DNA from 2 places in the Sinobaca sp. TMA16-18 genome. Region 1 is predicted to be linked to the other one. Evidence: predicted binding sites of a transcription regulator. Region 1 holds the regulator's gene; the other holds the start of a gene.
The links. Region 1 encodes CtsR, which represses protease genes until heat stress. Its sites were predicted from a motif close to ATGGTCAATAAAGGTCAAACA; they were not measured.

Region 1 (8,172 bases):
TAATATATGGAGGAAGGCGCTTAATTTTATTTAAAATGCGATAGCCGCGCGGGGATATCGACTGATCTTGTATAGTAGCTGCCTCTGGGTGTCCTAGTACTCTCATTATTACGTTATCGTTGAGCAGTTCGTTTCGGTTCAATTTGGAAAGTCCTTTTAATACCGCTTCCGGACTGGTATGGGGATCTCTAACATAATCTTTGATAAGGTCATTTGTTTCCTGTTCCATACCGGCCAGCAGTTCATCAAGCTGCATTGTAATCAGACGACCTTCCGTACCTAGTTCGAGCACATAATTAAGAATTTCCTCTTTAATGCGCAACACAAGTTCTGCCCGGTGGAGCACCTGGGCGATATCCTGAAACGAAACAGTTTCTTCAAATTCCAGTGCCCCGAGATTAATGATGCTTTGATCCAAAGCCGATTTGTATTTATCAAGGGTTTGAATGCCCTGGTTGGCTTTTGTTAAAATCATTTCCATTTCGCGCAGGGAATAGCGGTGTTCCCCTTTATAAAGAGTAATAACCCTTCGTCTCTGCGATACGGAAACGACCAGGCTGCCGGTCTGCTTTGCCACACGCTGGGCTGTCCGGTGGCGGATACCGGTTTCACTCGAAGGGATATCATTATTGGGAACAAGCTGAGTATTGGCATATAAAATTTTAGCACCGTCCGCTGTTAAAATAATCGCGCCGTCCATTTTGGAAAGCTCATATAAATACGCAGGGGAAAACGCGCAGTTAATGTAAAAGCCGCCATCTACCATTTCTTTCAGCTGATCTGTATATCCTAAAACTATAAGCCCTCCTGTGTTGGCTCTAAGCACATTGTCTATACCACGCCTTAATTCAGTCCCTGGAGCAATATAGCGCAGCACCTCTCTCATAAATGTATGACGGCTTTCTTCCATTTCTATGACCTCCATGATCTGTTTCTTCCTTTTCTGCAGACATTACCTGGATATGGCTGTATCCAGTGCTTCTTCTAATGTCGTGACACCTATGACTTTTATTTTAGCAGGAGGCGTCCAGCCGTCCATATTTTTTTTGGGGATAATAGCTCTCGTGAAACCAAGCTTAGCGGCTTCCCGCACTCTTTCTTCAATTCTCGATACCCGACGAATTTCACCCGTTAAGCCAATTTCGCCGATAACAATATCTCCCGGATACGTAGCGTGATTTCGAAAACTCGACGCAATGCTGACCGCAATTCCGAGATCAACTGCGGGTTCGTCCAGCTTTACTCCGCCGGCAACATTTATATATGCATCCTGATTTTGAAGCAGCATGCCGAGGCGTTTTTCAAGCACCGCCATTAAGAGAGCAATACGATTCTGATCCACGCCTGTTGCGGTACGCCTTGGGTAAGCAAAACTCGACGGCGCGATCAAAGCCTGCATTTCCACTAGAATCGGCCGGGTGCCTTCCAACGAAGCAACAACGACAGATCCTGCCATCCCATTCGTGCGTTCTTCCAGGAAAATCTCCGACGGATTTTTCACTTCTTCCAGCCCGGCTTCTTTCATTTCAAAAATACCAATCTCATTTGTAGAGCCAAATCTATTTTTTACGGCCCGGAGAATCCGAAACGTATGATGCCGTTCTCCTTCAAAATACAACACTGAATCCACCATGTGTTCAAGCAGCTTTGGTCCGGCAATGGAACCTTGTTTTGTAACGTGTCCGACAATAAATATTGCAATATTACGGCTTTTGGCAATTCTCATAAAGGCAGAAGTTGATTCTCTGACCTGGGCCACACTCCCCGGCGCCGAGGTGACGGCCGGCTGATGAACCGTTTGAATGGAATCAATAATAACCAGATCCGGTTTGATATTATCTATCGCTTTTTCGATATAATCCATGTCGGTCTCCGCGTATACGTACAGCGTATCTGACGTCACGTGAAGCCTGTCAGCCCGGAGCTTTGTCTGTTTGATCGATTCTTCCCCTGAAATGTACAGTACTTTTTTCTGCCTGGCTGCCAAAATGGCAGAAACCTGCAGCAGCAGGGTCGATTTACCAATACCCGGATCTCCCCCTACCAGCACAAGCGAGCCTGGAACAATTCCGCCTCCAAGCACCCGGTTTAATTCTTCCATGGACGTTTTAATACGAGGCTCCTGATCTCCTGCTATTTTGGTAATGGATTGAGGCTGCTGGTTATTGTTTTCATTAAATGACCGACGCTCTCCCTTGCCGGCAGAAGGAGTCTCCATTTCTTCCACGAGCGTATTCCACTGATTGCAAGAAGGACAGCGTCCCATCCATTTGGTCGTTTCGTATCCACATTCCTGACAGACGAATTTTGTTTTTGTTTTGGCCATATATACTCTCCCGTTCTCTTAGGTGTACGTTTTTATAACCTTAAGCATGCTTTGTGATGAAAAAAACTGTCCGTAGTGCGAACACGCACTTCCGGACAGTTGTTCCAGGAAAACTGTTTTATGCTTTCGCTCCTGATTTTGTATCCACGATGAATTCTCCGTCTTGTACGTCAATAACAACGGTGCTTCCTTTTTCAATCGTTCCACGCAGAAGCTCCTCTGAGAGGCGGTCTTCAACGTTCTTTTGAAGCGAGCGGCGCAGTGGTCTTGCTCCGTACTCCGGATCGTACCCTTCGTCTGCAATTTTCTGCTGAGCGCTTTGAGTAAGATCAAAAACAATGCCTTGTTCAGCAACACGCTTTTTCAGTTCAGCAGCCATGAGGACAATAATTTTTTCAATGTGCTCTTTTTCCAGGCTGTGGAACACAATAATTTCATCAATACGGTTTAAGAATTCCGGGCGGAATGTATTTTTTAATTCTCCCATAACCTTATCACGCATATTATTATAATCTTTGTTTTCATCTGTGTGCGTAGTAAAACCAACGTACTTGTTCTTCTTCAGCATGCTCGCACCGACGTTTGATGTCATGATAATAGCCGTGTTTCTAAAATCGACTCTGCGGCCCTTGGAATCGGTAAGAAAACCATCTTCAAGCACCTGCAGCAGAATATTAAATACTTCAGGGTGGGCTTTCTCAATTTCATCCAGCAGGATAACAGAGTATGGATTGCGGCGTACTTTCTCTGTAAGCTGTCCGCCGTCTTCATATCCTACATAGCCTGGAGGAGAACCGACCAAACGTGAAGTGGAGTGGCGTTCCATGTACTCGGACATGTCTATCCGAATAACGGATTCCTCGTCGCCGAACAGTGTTTCAGAAACGGCACGGGCCAGTTCAGTTTTACCAACACCGGTAGGGCCAAGGAAAATAAAGGAACCAATTGGGCGTTTCGGATCTTTCAGTCCGGCTCTTGCTCTTCTGACCGCTTTGGAAACAGCTTTTACTGCTTCATCCTGGCCAATGACACGGCCGTGGAGGATTTCTTCCATTCTTAAGAGGCGGTCGGTTTCTTCTTCTGCCACTTTTGAAACAGGAATACCAGTCCAGCTTGCAACGATTTGTGCAATATCTTCTGTCGTTACTTCCGTGTTTTCCTGGCCCTGCTTTTCTTTCCATTTGTTTTTCATGTCTTCTACTTCTTCACGCAGGCGCTGTTCGCTGTCACGAAGAGATGCTGCCTTTTCGAACTCCTGGCTCTGGACAGCCGCATCTTTTTCTTTTCTTGTTTCTTCAAGGTTCTGCTCCAGCTCTTTAAGGTTTGGAGGAGCTGTATAGGAGCGAAGCCTCACTCTTGAAGCTGCTTCATCAATCAGGTCGATCGCTTTGTCCGGCAGGAAGCGATCCGGAATATAGCGGTCAGACAGCTTTACAGCTTCTGCAATCGCATCATCGGTGATTTTTACGCGGTGATGAGCTTCGTAACGGTCGCGCAGTCCGGCAAGGATCTGAACGGACTCGTCTGTAGTCGGCTCATTTACTTGAATAGGCTGGAAACGACGTTCAAGTGCCGCATCTTTTTCAATATACTTTCTATATTCATCTAAAGTGGTTGCACCGATACACTGCAGTTCTCCACGTGCAAGAGAAGGCTTTAAGATGTTCGATGCATCAATAGCACCTTCCGCTCCACCGGCACCAATTAAAGTGTGCAGCTCGTCAATGAACAAAATAACATTCTGTGACTGACGGATTTCTTCCATTACTTTTTTAAGACGATCTTCAAATTCCCCTCTATATTTAGTTCCAGCTACAACGGTACCCATATCCAGAGTCATAACCCGCTTGTTGCGGAGAATTTCCGGTACTTCGTTAGCAATAATAGACTGGGCGAGACCCTCTGCAATGGCTGTCTTACCAACACCCGGCTCCCCAATAAGGACCGGGTTGTTTTTTGTACGCCGGCTCAATACCTGAATAACACGTTCAATTTCTTTGCTTCTGCCGATAACCGGATCCAGTCCTTCTTCTTTGGCTACAGCTGTAAGATCACGTGCGAGGCTGTCAAGCGTCGGCGTGCTTGCATTGGATGCGCCGGTGCCTGATGGCTGCTGCTGGTTCCCTGAGCCGTCATTGCTTCCAAGAAGCTGAAGCACCTGCTGACGGGCTTTATTAAGGCTGACGCCAAGATTATTTAAGACCCTGGCTGCTACTCCTTCGCCTTCGCGGATTAATCCAAGCAGGATGTGCTCTGTCCCTACATAGGAATGACCAAGCTTTCTTGCCTCATCCATAGACAGCTCAATAACTTTTTTAGCACGCGGCGTGTAATGAATGGTTTTAGAACCTTCCTGGCTTGAACCAATTAAGGCTTCTACTTCTTTTTGTATTTGATCTGTTCCCAGATTAAGAGCCTGAAGGGCTTTGGCGGCAATACCTTCACCTTCCCGAATCAAACCCAGTAAAATATGCTCTGTGCCAATATTATTATGGCCAAGGCGAATGGCTTCTTCTTGCGCGAGGGCTAGTACTTTCTGTGCCCTTTCTGTAAATCGTCCGAACATCATATATCCATGCACCTCCGTAGGTTAGTTAAGTTCTTTAGTTGATTGTACCTAATATATAAAAATAAATCTTCTATTTGAATTAAAAACGCAGGAAGAATAGCTGAACCCGGTTAACGCGGTTCTATTTTCATACGTTCCCTGATTAAAGAAGCCCGCCTCACGTCCCGCTCTTTAGCTTCGAGTGGACGATCCGCATATTGCTGCAGAAATCCAGGCTGCATAAGAATCATCAGCTCATTTAGAATATTACCCTTTATATCGTTTATTAAATCAAGGTCAATACCAAGTTTCACATCAGATAAGCGTTTTGCGGCTTCTTTTGTCTCTATAATCCGGCTGTTTGATAATATTCCATACGATCGGAAAATACGGTCTTCTATTTGAATACGGGACGTCTTAAGAACCGAACGCCTTGCTTCGTATTCCTGTTCAATAATTTGGAGTACGATTCCCTGGAGATCCTCGACAATGTCTTCTTCTGATTTTCCGAGGGTCGTTTGGTTGGAAATCTGAAAAAGGTTTCCAAGCGCTTCGCTTCCTTCCCCGTAAATACCCCGGACTACAAAACCAAGCTGGTTAATAGCCGGCAGGAACCGGTTCAAAGCTTTCGTCATCACAAGCGCGGGCAGATGCATCATCACCGATGCTCTCATCCCTGTGCCGACATTCGTCGGGCAGCTCGTCAGGAAGCCTCGTTTTTCATCAAACGCATACGTGACTTTGCTTTCCACCCAGTCGTCGAGTTCATTGGCAAAGCGCAGGCCTTCTTCTGGTTGAAACCCTGGAAACAAACACTGTATTCTTAAGTGGTCTTCTTCATTCACCATTAAGCTGACCGATTCTTTTTCATTTAAAAGAACCGCTCCAGCTGTACTGCGCTCTGCAAGATGAGGACTGATTAGATGCTTTTCCACCAGCATCTTTTTTTCATTTTTAGAAAGCTCTTCCATATTCAACAGCTCCAGGCTGCCTGCAAAGCTTTCCCTGCTTTCGGTTAGTTCTTTGGAAACAAAACCTCTCAGCGTTTCTGCCGAGTGCTCGGAAGAAATAATAGGAAATGGATAATCATTAAGATTTCTGGCAAACCGAATTCTTGTACTTAATACAATATCCTTCTCTGCTCCGCTCTCTTCTTTCATCCACGGGCTCAGCGCATTTGATATGAACCGTTCCAGAGACATCAGCTTTCCTCTCCTTTCGGTTTCATCTGCCGTTCAAGCTCTTTAATGTGGTCGCGAATCGAGGCGGCTTTTTCAAATTCTTCTTTTGCCACCAGGTCTTTCAGTTTTTGACGCTCTTCATCGATTTCACGCTGGACCTGCATTTGAGCTCCGGACCGTTTAGGTATTTTTCCGTGGTGGCGGAGGTTTCCGCTGTGTACTTTCTTAAAAATCGGATCCAGCTTTGCTTCAAAAGCTTCGTAACAGTTCGTGCAGCCGAAACGCCCGGTTTTTACAAACCGCTCATAAGACAAGCCGCAGTTATCACACACCAGCGGCTTTGGGGCTTTAGTGTAGGGAGCTGAATTATCGTTTTTTAATGGTTTATCAAATTTTAAAATACCAGAAAGCAGATCGTGGATTGAATAGCTGTTCGTTCCATGAATTGTTTCTCCTTTTTCCCGGGCGCACTCTTCACATAAATGAACTTCTGTTTTCTGACCATTTACTATTTTAGTAAAATGAAGGCTGGCTTGTCTCTGCTGGCATTCCTGACAAAGCATGGCTGAGCCCTCCTTTCTGTAGTAAGCTTATCGATATCGAAGGCTTTGAAGCATGGCTTTTAATAAATGGGCTCTAAGAAAATCTCTTTCTTCCGGATCTTTTAAGGCAAGTACCGTGCGGTCTACGGCAGAAAGCATAATATTAGCCTCTCTTTTGGAAATAGCTTCCTCTTCAAATAGTCTCATTAAAATACTTTCAGCAGATACTTGATCCACCTTGCTTCCAATCAGTTCAACAATCTGATCGACCAATTCTACATGGTCATCTACTTTAATACGGATAATACGGATATACCCGCCGCCGCCTCGTTTACTCTCCACAACATATCCTTTTTCAATTGTAAAACGAGTACTAATAACATAATTAATCTGTGAAGGCACGCACTCAAACTGCTTGGCCAGTTCACTTCTTTTTATTTCAATTAAATCTTTCTCGCTCTGTGTCAACGTTTGTTTAAGGTAGTGCTCAATAATATCTGATATATTCTTCACTGGTTTACCCTCCTGTCCGCTGCCGTTATAGGGTCTAACGCGTAACAATAACAAGGTATTGACCTTGACTATCTTTGACTTTAATATAATACAAATACATAGCTATTTCAAGTTATAGTCATTGTAACTTCGACTTCCACCGTTCCACTCTGAGAATAGAGCGCCTCATATAGGTCAGCCTGCTTTACAGAACGAGGGACTTCTACATGAAGGGTAAAGATTCTCGTCGATTTCCCCTCGTCAATTTTTTGCTCTTTTACTTTTGTCACCGCTACTTTTTGCTTTTCAAGGGCTTGAATAATATCACCCAACGAACCTGCATATTTATACATAGTGACTGTAATAGAATTCGATGCGGAAAATGGCCGAAACATACGGTCCACTTTATTTAATAAAAGAAGACTGAGCAGTACGATCAGCGTAGCAAAAGCGGCTGGAATGTACATACCAGCACCGGCTGCAAGACCAATAGCCGCAACCACCCAAATGGAGGCAGCGGTTGTCAGTCCCTTAATAGAGGCGCCCTGTACAATAATCGTTCCAGCTCCCAAAAAACCTACCCCACTAATCACATAAGACGCAAGCCTGGACGGATCATACGCGACAACATCTTCATTTACACGAAGATAATCCTGAAAGCCGAACAGAGCCATAATCATAACAAGGCACGCACCGGTTCCCACCAGCATATGCGTTCGAAAGCCCGCGGGATGACGCTTTATCTCTCGCTCTATTCCAATTACACCAGCTAAAGCGGCGGCTGCCAAAAGCCGGATAAAGATAACAACCAGATCATAATTGAAGATAGACTCCATACTAAGTCCCCCGTTCTCTGCTGTGCATGTGCAAAACAATGAAAGCTCTATATAAATGAAAGTATAGTATAAAAGAACATATAAAAAAAGCACTCTTCCCAAAAGGGAAAAGTGCTTGCATTGGCCCGGCAGCGTCCTACTTTCACAGGGGGTCGCCCCCCAATTATCATCAGCGCACAAGAGCTTAACTTCCGTGTTCGGCATGGGAACGGGTGGGACCTCTTGGCTATCGTCACCGGACGGGTGG
Region 2 (8,172 bases), on a different contig from region 1:
CATGGTGCCGCCGCTTACGCCGGGAATCACGTCGCTTGTGCCCATGATAAAGCCGCGCAGCAGGTTTTTCCATTCAATCATCATATGTACTCCTTTAATTGCATTTTCAAAAAAACAATCTGTATCTGTTATATCATGTTTACACGGAAAATACGACAACTACCTTCAAGCGGCAGAAAAGCCTGCTCCGTTTCAAACGGACAGGCTTCTGATATTTCTGTATTACTGCCCGAAAGTAAGAGGGGTGATTCCTGTTTCTTCTTCCCGTCTCAGACTTTTTTCAAAAATAAACGGACCGAATGGGATCACGGAGACGGCCATAGCAACTAAAGCTCGCAGAAACGACCAGCGTCTCTGTACCCATACGACAAGAACAAGAGCAATATAAATAGTAAAGAGGCCGCCGTGGGCTGCTCCTACGATCGTTACGGCCATATCCATTCCAGCCATATATTTAAGGGGCATCGCTAAGAACAGCAGGGCAACAAATGATATTCCTTCAATAATTCCGGTGAGACGCAGAGGTTTCAGCATAGAACGCATGTGTTCGGGTGCTCCTTTCCATAGTATCTAATGAAAAGCATAGCACAGCACGTTCATAGAGAACAAATGAAGGTTTTATGGCAGATGTTGAAAGAAAAGCGCTGTATGATGGGAATTAACAGGAAAAAAATATATGACAACTGTCATACAAGCAATTGACTTTCATGTCTTATATCTTTTACAATTTCTCTATATGATTAAGGTATAGCTAATAAACACACACGCCTATCGAAATGGGAGAGATTATATATGAGTAAAGCAAAGCAGGCTCAATTACGAAAAACAGTAGCACCGTTTGAAAAATCAGACCAGGCAAAAAGCATTAAACAAATCGTTAATACAATCGTTCCATTCTTTCTCTTATGGTTTCTGGCGTATCAGAGCTTATCAATTTCCATCTGGCTCAGTCTTCCCTTATCCATTATAGCGTCCGGGTTCGTCGTAAGAACCTTTATTATCTTTCATGACTGCTGCCACCAATCTTTCTTCAAAAGCAAAAAGGCCAATTCGATTCTGGGTACAATAACAGGAATTATTACGCTGTTTCCTTTTGAAAAATGGAAAAGAGAGCACTCCATTCACCATGCAACAAGCAGTAATTTAGATAAGCGCGGCGTTGGCGATATCTGGGTGATGACTGTAGAAGAATACAAAGAAGCATCAGCATTTGAAAAGTTCTCCTACCGCCTGTACCGCAATCCGCTTGTGATGTTCGGTCTCGGCCCGTTTTATCTTTTTCTTATTACAAACCGTTTCAACCGTAAAGGTCCAAAACGCAAAGAACGCATAAACACGTATGTTATTAATGCATCCATTGTGGCTGTTTACGGTGTATTGATTGCTGTTGTCGGATGGCAGGCATTTCTGCTCGTACAGGGACCAATATTATTTGTTTCCGGTTCGCTGGGTATTTGGCTCTTCTATGTACAGCATCAATTTGAAGATTCCTATTTTGAAGAAGAAAGCGAATGGGATTTTGTAAAAGCTGCAGTAGATGGCAGTTCATTTTACAAGCTTCCAAAGGTACTTCAGTGGGCAAGTGGTAATATTGGCTATCACCATGTACACCATCTCAGCCCGCGCGTGCCGAACTATAACCTCGAGCAGGCTCATGAATCAACACCGCCTCTTCAACAGGCAACTACGATCACGCTTGGTTCGAGTTTAAAATCCATTCGTTTCCGCCTTTATGATGAAAAAAATAAAACCTTCGTCGGTTTTCGGGAAATGAAGAAAGCCGCATTAAAAGAAAACTTGATACTAAACAGGGAAAAATCAAGCTTACAGGAAAAGTAACACCATAAAAGGCCATTCCTTACAAACGGGAATGGCTTTTTTTCTATAGAATGCAGATTTGCAACATAGAATAAAAGAGCGATTCTGCAGAGGGGGAATAAGAGAATTGTCTGATATACTTACAGTAGGAGATACAAAAAAACAAAAGGCACAAACCTTTAAGGAGACCGCCATGAATAACTGGTATCAAATTTTTCCGAAAAATACATGGCTCAGTACGTATGTCTGGATCATTTTCTTTTTGCTGCCGTTTTATTTTATTATCCGTTCGTCCACTGCTCCTGAAATTATTCTGGGCGTGATTTTTATACTGCTGTTTTTCGTTGCTTATCGTTTAACCTTTATATCATCGGGATGGCTTGTCTATTTTTGGGTAGGCATTGCGATTGCGATCAGCATTATTATGACGCTTTTTTACGGCTATGTTTATTTTTCTCTCTTCCTGGCCTTTTTTATAGGAAATGTGAAGCACAAAACAGGCTTTTATATTTTATACGGTATTCATTTAATAACAGCCATTGCGACCATTAATATTATGTTTTTCATGGAAAACGAACTGTTTCTTTCCCAGTTTCCGTTTATCGTTATCAGCGTAATTGGAATTATTCTGCTTCCTTTTAACACGTTCAACCGTAACAAGCGGGAAAAGCTGGAAAGCCAGCTTAAGGATGCCAACCGGAAGATTTCCCAGATGGTTGTAATGGAAGAACGCCAGCGGATTGCAAGAGATCTTCACGATACGCTCGGACAGAAGCTGTCGCTTGTCGGTTTAAAAAGTGATTTGGCGGGCAAGCTGATTGATGCTAATCCGGAAGCAGCCAAACGGGAAATCAGTGATATCAGCCAGACGTCGCGGACCGCTTTAAAAGAAGTCCGTGAAATGGTATCGGACATGCGCGGCACCAAACTAAAAGATGAATTAATCCGTATCGAACAGGTTTTAAAAGCGGCAGAGGTGGAATTTACTATTAAAGACGAAATGCTGCTCAAGAAGACGCCGCCGCTTGTAGAAAATGTGCTCAGCATGTGCTTGAAAGAGGCAGTAACCAATATTGTAAAGCACAGCAAGGCGACCAAATGTTTTGTAGAGCTTTATGAATCTGTGGATGAGCTGAGTATCCGCGTCAAGGACAACGGAACCGGAATAACGGAAAAAATAGATCCTACGAAGAAAAATGGCCTCCGTGGAATGGAGGAGAGGCTGGAGTTTGTAAACGGCACCCTTACGGTAGTATCCAAAGAGGGAACAGAGCTCTACATTCGGGTACCTACTGTTGTAACGCAGATAAAACAGGAGGGGATGGCATGATAAAGATAGTGATTGCAGAAGATCAGGGAATGCTTTTAGGGGCCCTCGGCTCTATTTTGGACCTGGAAGAAGACATGACGGTTATCGGCAAAGCAAAAAACGGCCAGGAAGCAGTCACGCTTGTCAATCAGCATGATCCGGACGTTTGTATCATGGATATCGAAATGCCGGTAAAAAGCGGCCTGGATGCGGCAGAAGAGCTGAAAGACCATCCCTGCAAAATAATTATCCTAACGACATTTGCCAGGCCCGGTTATTTTGAAAGGGCCCGTAAGGCAGAAGTAGGCGGTTATCTGCTGAAAGACAGTCCGAGTGAAGAGCTGGCCGATTCGATCCGGGTTATTATGAAAGGACGCCGGGTCTACGCGCCGGAGCTCGTTGATATGGTTTTTCAGAACGATAACCCGCTGACGGATCGGGAAAAGCAGGTAATCGAGCTGATTGCGGATGGCAAAAATACAAAAGAAATCGCCAGCGAACTGTTTATTACAAACGGTACGGTCAGAAACTATATATCGATTATTTTTGACAAGCTTGGGGTCAGCAACCGGATTGAAGCGATTTCCCATTTTAAAGAAAAAGGCTGGTTCAAATAAAGCATATGTAAAAGCCGAAGACCCTTCGTACAGGGTCTTCGGCTTTTTTGAATCTTATTGTTGGGAGGATACGTGGGCGTGATTAGCCACGCTGATTTTATTATTAACTAAGCTGACGGTAATATGCTCTAATTTGTCTTCATCAAGCATGAGATCCGCAATGCCGTCTTCGACCTGTTCTGCGATAACACGGCGGAGTGGTCTGGCACCAAAGGCTGGATCGTAGCCCAGATCAGCAAGTTTTGCTTTTGCTTCATCGGACACTTCTACCTTCATGTCTTGTTCTTGTGCAGCTTCTACAATTTCAGAGAGCATAATGTCAACGATAGTAATCAAGTCTTCGCGTTTCAACTCGCTGAATTTCACAATGCTGTCAAAACGGTTGAGAAATTCCGGCTTAAAGGAGTTTTTAAGAGATTCGGTTACTTTCGGCTCTTCATCATCCTGGCTGCCAAATCCAACACTGACTTTTTTCAGTTCAGTTCCTGCGTTGGAAGTCATAATGATAACCGTATCTTTAAAGCTTACAGTGCGGCCCTGGCTGTCGGTCAGGCGGCCGTCTTCCATGATCTGCAGAAACATGTGCTGCACATCAGGATGCGCTTTTTCAATTTCATCCAGAAGAATAATGCTGTATGGCTTGTGACGTACTTTTTCTGTAAGCTGACCTGCATCTTCATGGCCGACGTAGCCCGGAGGAGAACCAACAAGCTTGGATACGGAGTGCTTTTCCATATATTCACTCATATCAAGCCGGATCATGGCTTCTCTGTCTCCAAACATTTCTTTGGCCAAAGACTTGGATAGTTCGGTTTTACCTACGCCTGTAGGACCGACGAATAAGAAAGATCCAATAGGGCGGCTGCCGCGGCGGAGGCCGGCGCGGTTTCTGCGAATGGCTCTTGCCACTTTCTGCACGGCGTTTTCCTGGCCGATGACATCGGCATTCAGGCGTTCTGGAAGATCTTTCATTTTCTGCTGCTCGTCTTTTTGAAGACGACGGACAGGAATACCGGTTTTGTTTTCAATAATCTGCTGGATCACGTCTACCGTTACTTCTGCTTTGCTTTGGCTGACGGATTCTCCGGCTGCCGCTTTATCACGCTGTTCGATCAAACGGATTTCTTCATCACGGAGCTTTGCTGCTTTTTCGTAGTTCTCCTGCTGGGTTGCTTTTTCTTTTTCTGCCGCAATTTGTTCCAGACGGCTTTGAATTTCAAGTTCATCATCGCTGCTGTGGAGCAGGTTAATCTTAGAACCTGCTTCATCCATCAGGTCAATGGCTTTATCCGGAAGAAAACGATCCTGGATATAGCGGCTGGAAAGAGCCACACATGCCTCGATGGCTTCTTTTGTATAAGATACTTGATGATAGGCTTCGTAGTTCGGCTTCAGGCCATTAAGAATCGCAACGGCATCCGTGCTGTTTGGTTCATTGACCATAACCGGCTGGAAGCGGCGCTCGAGAGCGGCATCTTTTTCGATTTTCCGATATTCAGCAAGGGTAGTAGCACCAATAATCTGTACTTCGCCCCGGGCCAGTGCCGGTTTCATAATGTTACCGGCGTCAGAGGAGCCTTCGGCAGATCCGGCACCTACAATTTGATGAATCTCATCAATAAATACAATAACGTCCTGTCTATCCTGCAGTTCCTGAAGCAGTTGTTTCATACGTTCTTCGAATTGACCGCGGATACCGGTATTCGCTACAAGCGAGGATACGTCGAGCAGGTATATTTTCTTGTTTTTCAGCTTGTTTGGCACATCGCTTTCGAGAATTTTTAAAGCGAGGCCTTCTGCAATCGCTGTTTTACCAACACCAGGTTCTCCAATAAGAACCGGGTTGTTTTTGTTGCGGCGGTTTAAAGTTTCAATAACCCGCTCGACTTCTTTATGCCGGCCGATAACGGGATCAATCATGCCGGCACGCGCAGCGTCCGATAGATTTTTTCCTAATTCATCAAGCAGGCCGCCGCCACCTTTGTTTCCGCCGCCTTTACCGGCGGAAGGCTGCTGCTGTTGATTGCCGGCCTGTGAATTCATCATATTTTGGAAAAACTGGTCAAATGGGGACTGCCCCGGCTGATTGCCAAATCCGTTGGAAGGCTGCTTCATTTCCTGACGGATTTCGCGGTAGCATACGTCACATAGATTCATTTTCTGCTGGTGTCCATTTATATTCATATTTAATTCGATACGGGCTTCCCGTTGTTCACAATGTTCACACTTCATAGTAGTGAACCTCCTTTTATCTTTTAATAGAAAAGACAATGCATCTTGATAATTAGTAAGTGTAGTAGTGTTTATTGGATAAATCAAAGAAACTGCTTTGACTTTGACTATCTTTGATCTTATGAATTTATTATATACTGACCTTCTTTGACTTTCAAGTATTTTTAACTGCTTTTTAAAAAAAATTCCTTTTTAACTCTGTACATACAATATATGATAAAAAGTAATCATAGATAGGAATAGTAAGTTCGTTTGAAATGTATTTCCTTAATCATAGAAAGTTAAACATAAAAAAAGCATCCGGAACAGCTCCGGATGCTCTCTTACATTATTTGCTTAGATGTGAAAAAAGGATTCTGCTTTTTCTGGTTCCAGCAGGTTTCCTACATAGAAAGGTCCGAATTTGCCGTAGCGGGCGGACACTTCATCAAATCTCATTTCATAAATGATTTTCTTAAATTGGAGGGCTTCATGGGCGAATAGGGTAACGCTCCATTCCCAGTCATCGAGACCTGCAGAGCCTGTAATGATCTGCTTGACCTTTCCGGCATACTTTCTTCCTGTCATGCCATGGGCACGCATTAACTCCCGGCGTTCTTTAATAGGAAGGGAGTACCAGTTGTCGTTACCTTCCCGCTTTTTATCCATTGGATAAAAGCAGATGTGATTCCATTTAGGAAGCACGGGATAAATACGGCTGCGGAGTTCCGGATTATCCATTGGATCTCCGCCGTCTTTAGGCGGCATATAGTTTCCCAGTTCTACTACGGATACATAGGAGTAGGAAGGAATCGTATAATCGGCCAGCCTGGTTTTGTTGAAGGCATTTTCAATATCATTTAAGTCATTCATCGTCGGACGCAGAATCATGAAAATCAAGTCTGCTTTTTGGCCGACAATGGTATAAACGGCATGGCTTCCGCCGCCGTTGTCTTCGACCTGCTGCCAGTCCTCCAGCATATGAATAAATTCGTTTACAATGCTGTGGCGCTCTTCGCCGGAAAGTTTTTTCCACTCGGTCCAGTTGATTTTGCGGAGATCATGCAGACAAAACCAGCCGTCGAGCGTTTGGGATGCTTCACTCATATATGGTCCACTCCTTTATCTAAAACCTGCTCACGATGTCTACTATACCATAGGTCCGCAGGTCTTCAAAAGCGGAAACCAGCCTACTTTTTCAAGAAGCGGAGAAGGGCGTCTTTATGTTCCCGGCTTTGTCCGGCTTCTCTTTGGGCCGATACTTCCATATCGAGAACCTCTGAAAGGCTGTGTTCGAAACCCTGTTTCATATTCTGCTTAGCCAATCCATAGGCGGCGGGGGGGATAGCAGCTAATTTATGAGCGTACTCTTCCGGATTTCCAATAGCGGTGATGAGGTTGATCCGGAACGCTTCTTCTGCAGATATGGTTTGTCCGAGCGTAAGCTCCATTGCTTTTCCTAACCCGACAAGACGGGGGAGGAAGTAGGAGGCTCCTGCGTCTGGGACAAGGCCTATCTTTAAAAAGCTGAGCGCTAACTTGGCCCGGCTGTCAGCAATCCGGTAGTCGCAGGCCAGCGCAATACTTAAACCTGCCCCTACTGTTACCCCGTTTAAATAGGCAATAACCGGCTTAGTGATACTGTCTATAAAGAGAATCAGACGGTTATAGGTGTCCTGCAGATAATCGCCGTAGTCAAAGCTTTCCGCGCTGTCCGAAGAGACGCTTTTCAAGTCAGCGCCTGCGCAGAACGCATCGCCGGATCCCTGTAGAATTATTACTTTAACCGTTTCATCTTCCGCCGCTTCCTGGAAACACTCGTAGAGTTCTTTATGCATTTCTGTATTTAAAGCATTTTTAACTTCAGGGCGGTTCAGTGTAATCAAAGCTATGTGGTCCTTTACCTCATATAAGACTGTATGTTGTTTCACGTGAAACCCTCCTTTAAAAGTAATTACAGAGCATTCGCTGTTTCTGCACCATTCAAAATAGCAAACTTGGCATCAAGTCCGACAGCATGCTTAGCGCCGCCGATCACATGCACTCGTTTTCCGTGTTCCATCAATTCAGAGGCAAGCTGTTGGTTGGGGAGCTGTCCGCTTGCCGTAATGATCGTATCAGCTGTTTCAAGCTTTTCCTGCTCTTCATGGACAATCACGACTCCTTCAGGTGTGATTTCTTTGTACGTAACTTCGCCGATCATTTGTATATTATTGC

Region 2: AC5W14_RS14890 (ATP-dependent Clp protease ATP-binding subunit) is a predicted target of CtsR. The motif match lies at 6,111-6,131, and genes of this name have one in related genera.

What each region holds. Positions count from the first base shown of each region.
Region 1 covers NZ_JCAKFM010000013.1:52,459-60,630, forward strand. The annotation lists gene disA (DNA integrity scanning diadenylate cyclase DisA) at 1-925, opposite strand, end outside; gene radA (DNA repair protein RadA) at 953-2,326, opposite strand; gene clpC (ATP-dependent protease ATP-binding subunit ClpC) at 2,445-4,895, opposite strand; gene mcsB (protein-arginine kinase McsB) at 5,006-6,076, opposite strand; gene mcsA (protein-arginine kinase activator protein McsA) at 6,076-6,618, opposite strand; gene AC5W14_RS16400 (CtsR family transcriptional regulator) at 6,646-7,110, opposite strand; gene AC5W14_RS16405 (MgtC/SapB family protein) at 7,218-7,925, opposite strand; rRNA gene rrf (5S ribosomal RNA) at 8,049-8,165, opposite strand.
Region 2 covers NZ_JCAKFM010000010.1:7,140-15,311, reverse strand. The annotation lists gene AC5W14_RS14915 (DUF368 domain-containing protein) at 1-81, opposite strand, end outside; gene AC5W14_RS14910 (DUF3817 domain-containing protein) at 223-543, opposite strand; gene desA (Delta(5) desaturase DesA) at 793-1,839, shown strand; gene AC5W14_RS14900 (sensor histidine kinase) at 2,012-3,148, shown strand; gene AC5W14_RS14895 (response regulator) at 3,145-3,744, shown strand; gene AC5W14_RS14890 (ATP-dependent Clp protease ATP-binding subunit) at 3,799-5,976, opposite strand; gene hemQ (hydrogen peroxide-dependent heme synthase) at 6,313-7,062, opposite strand; gene AC5W14_RS14880 (enoyl-CoA hydratase/isomerase family protein) at 7,146-7,886, opposite strand; gene AC5W14_RS14875 (oxidoreductase) at 7,910-8,172, opposite strand, start outside.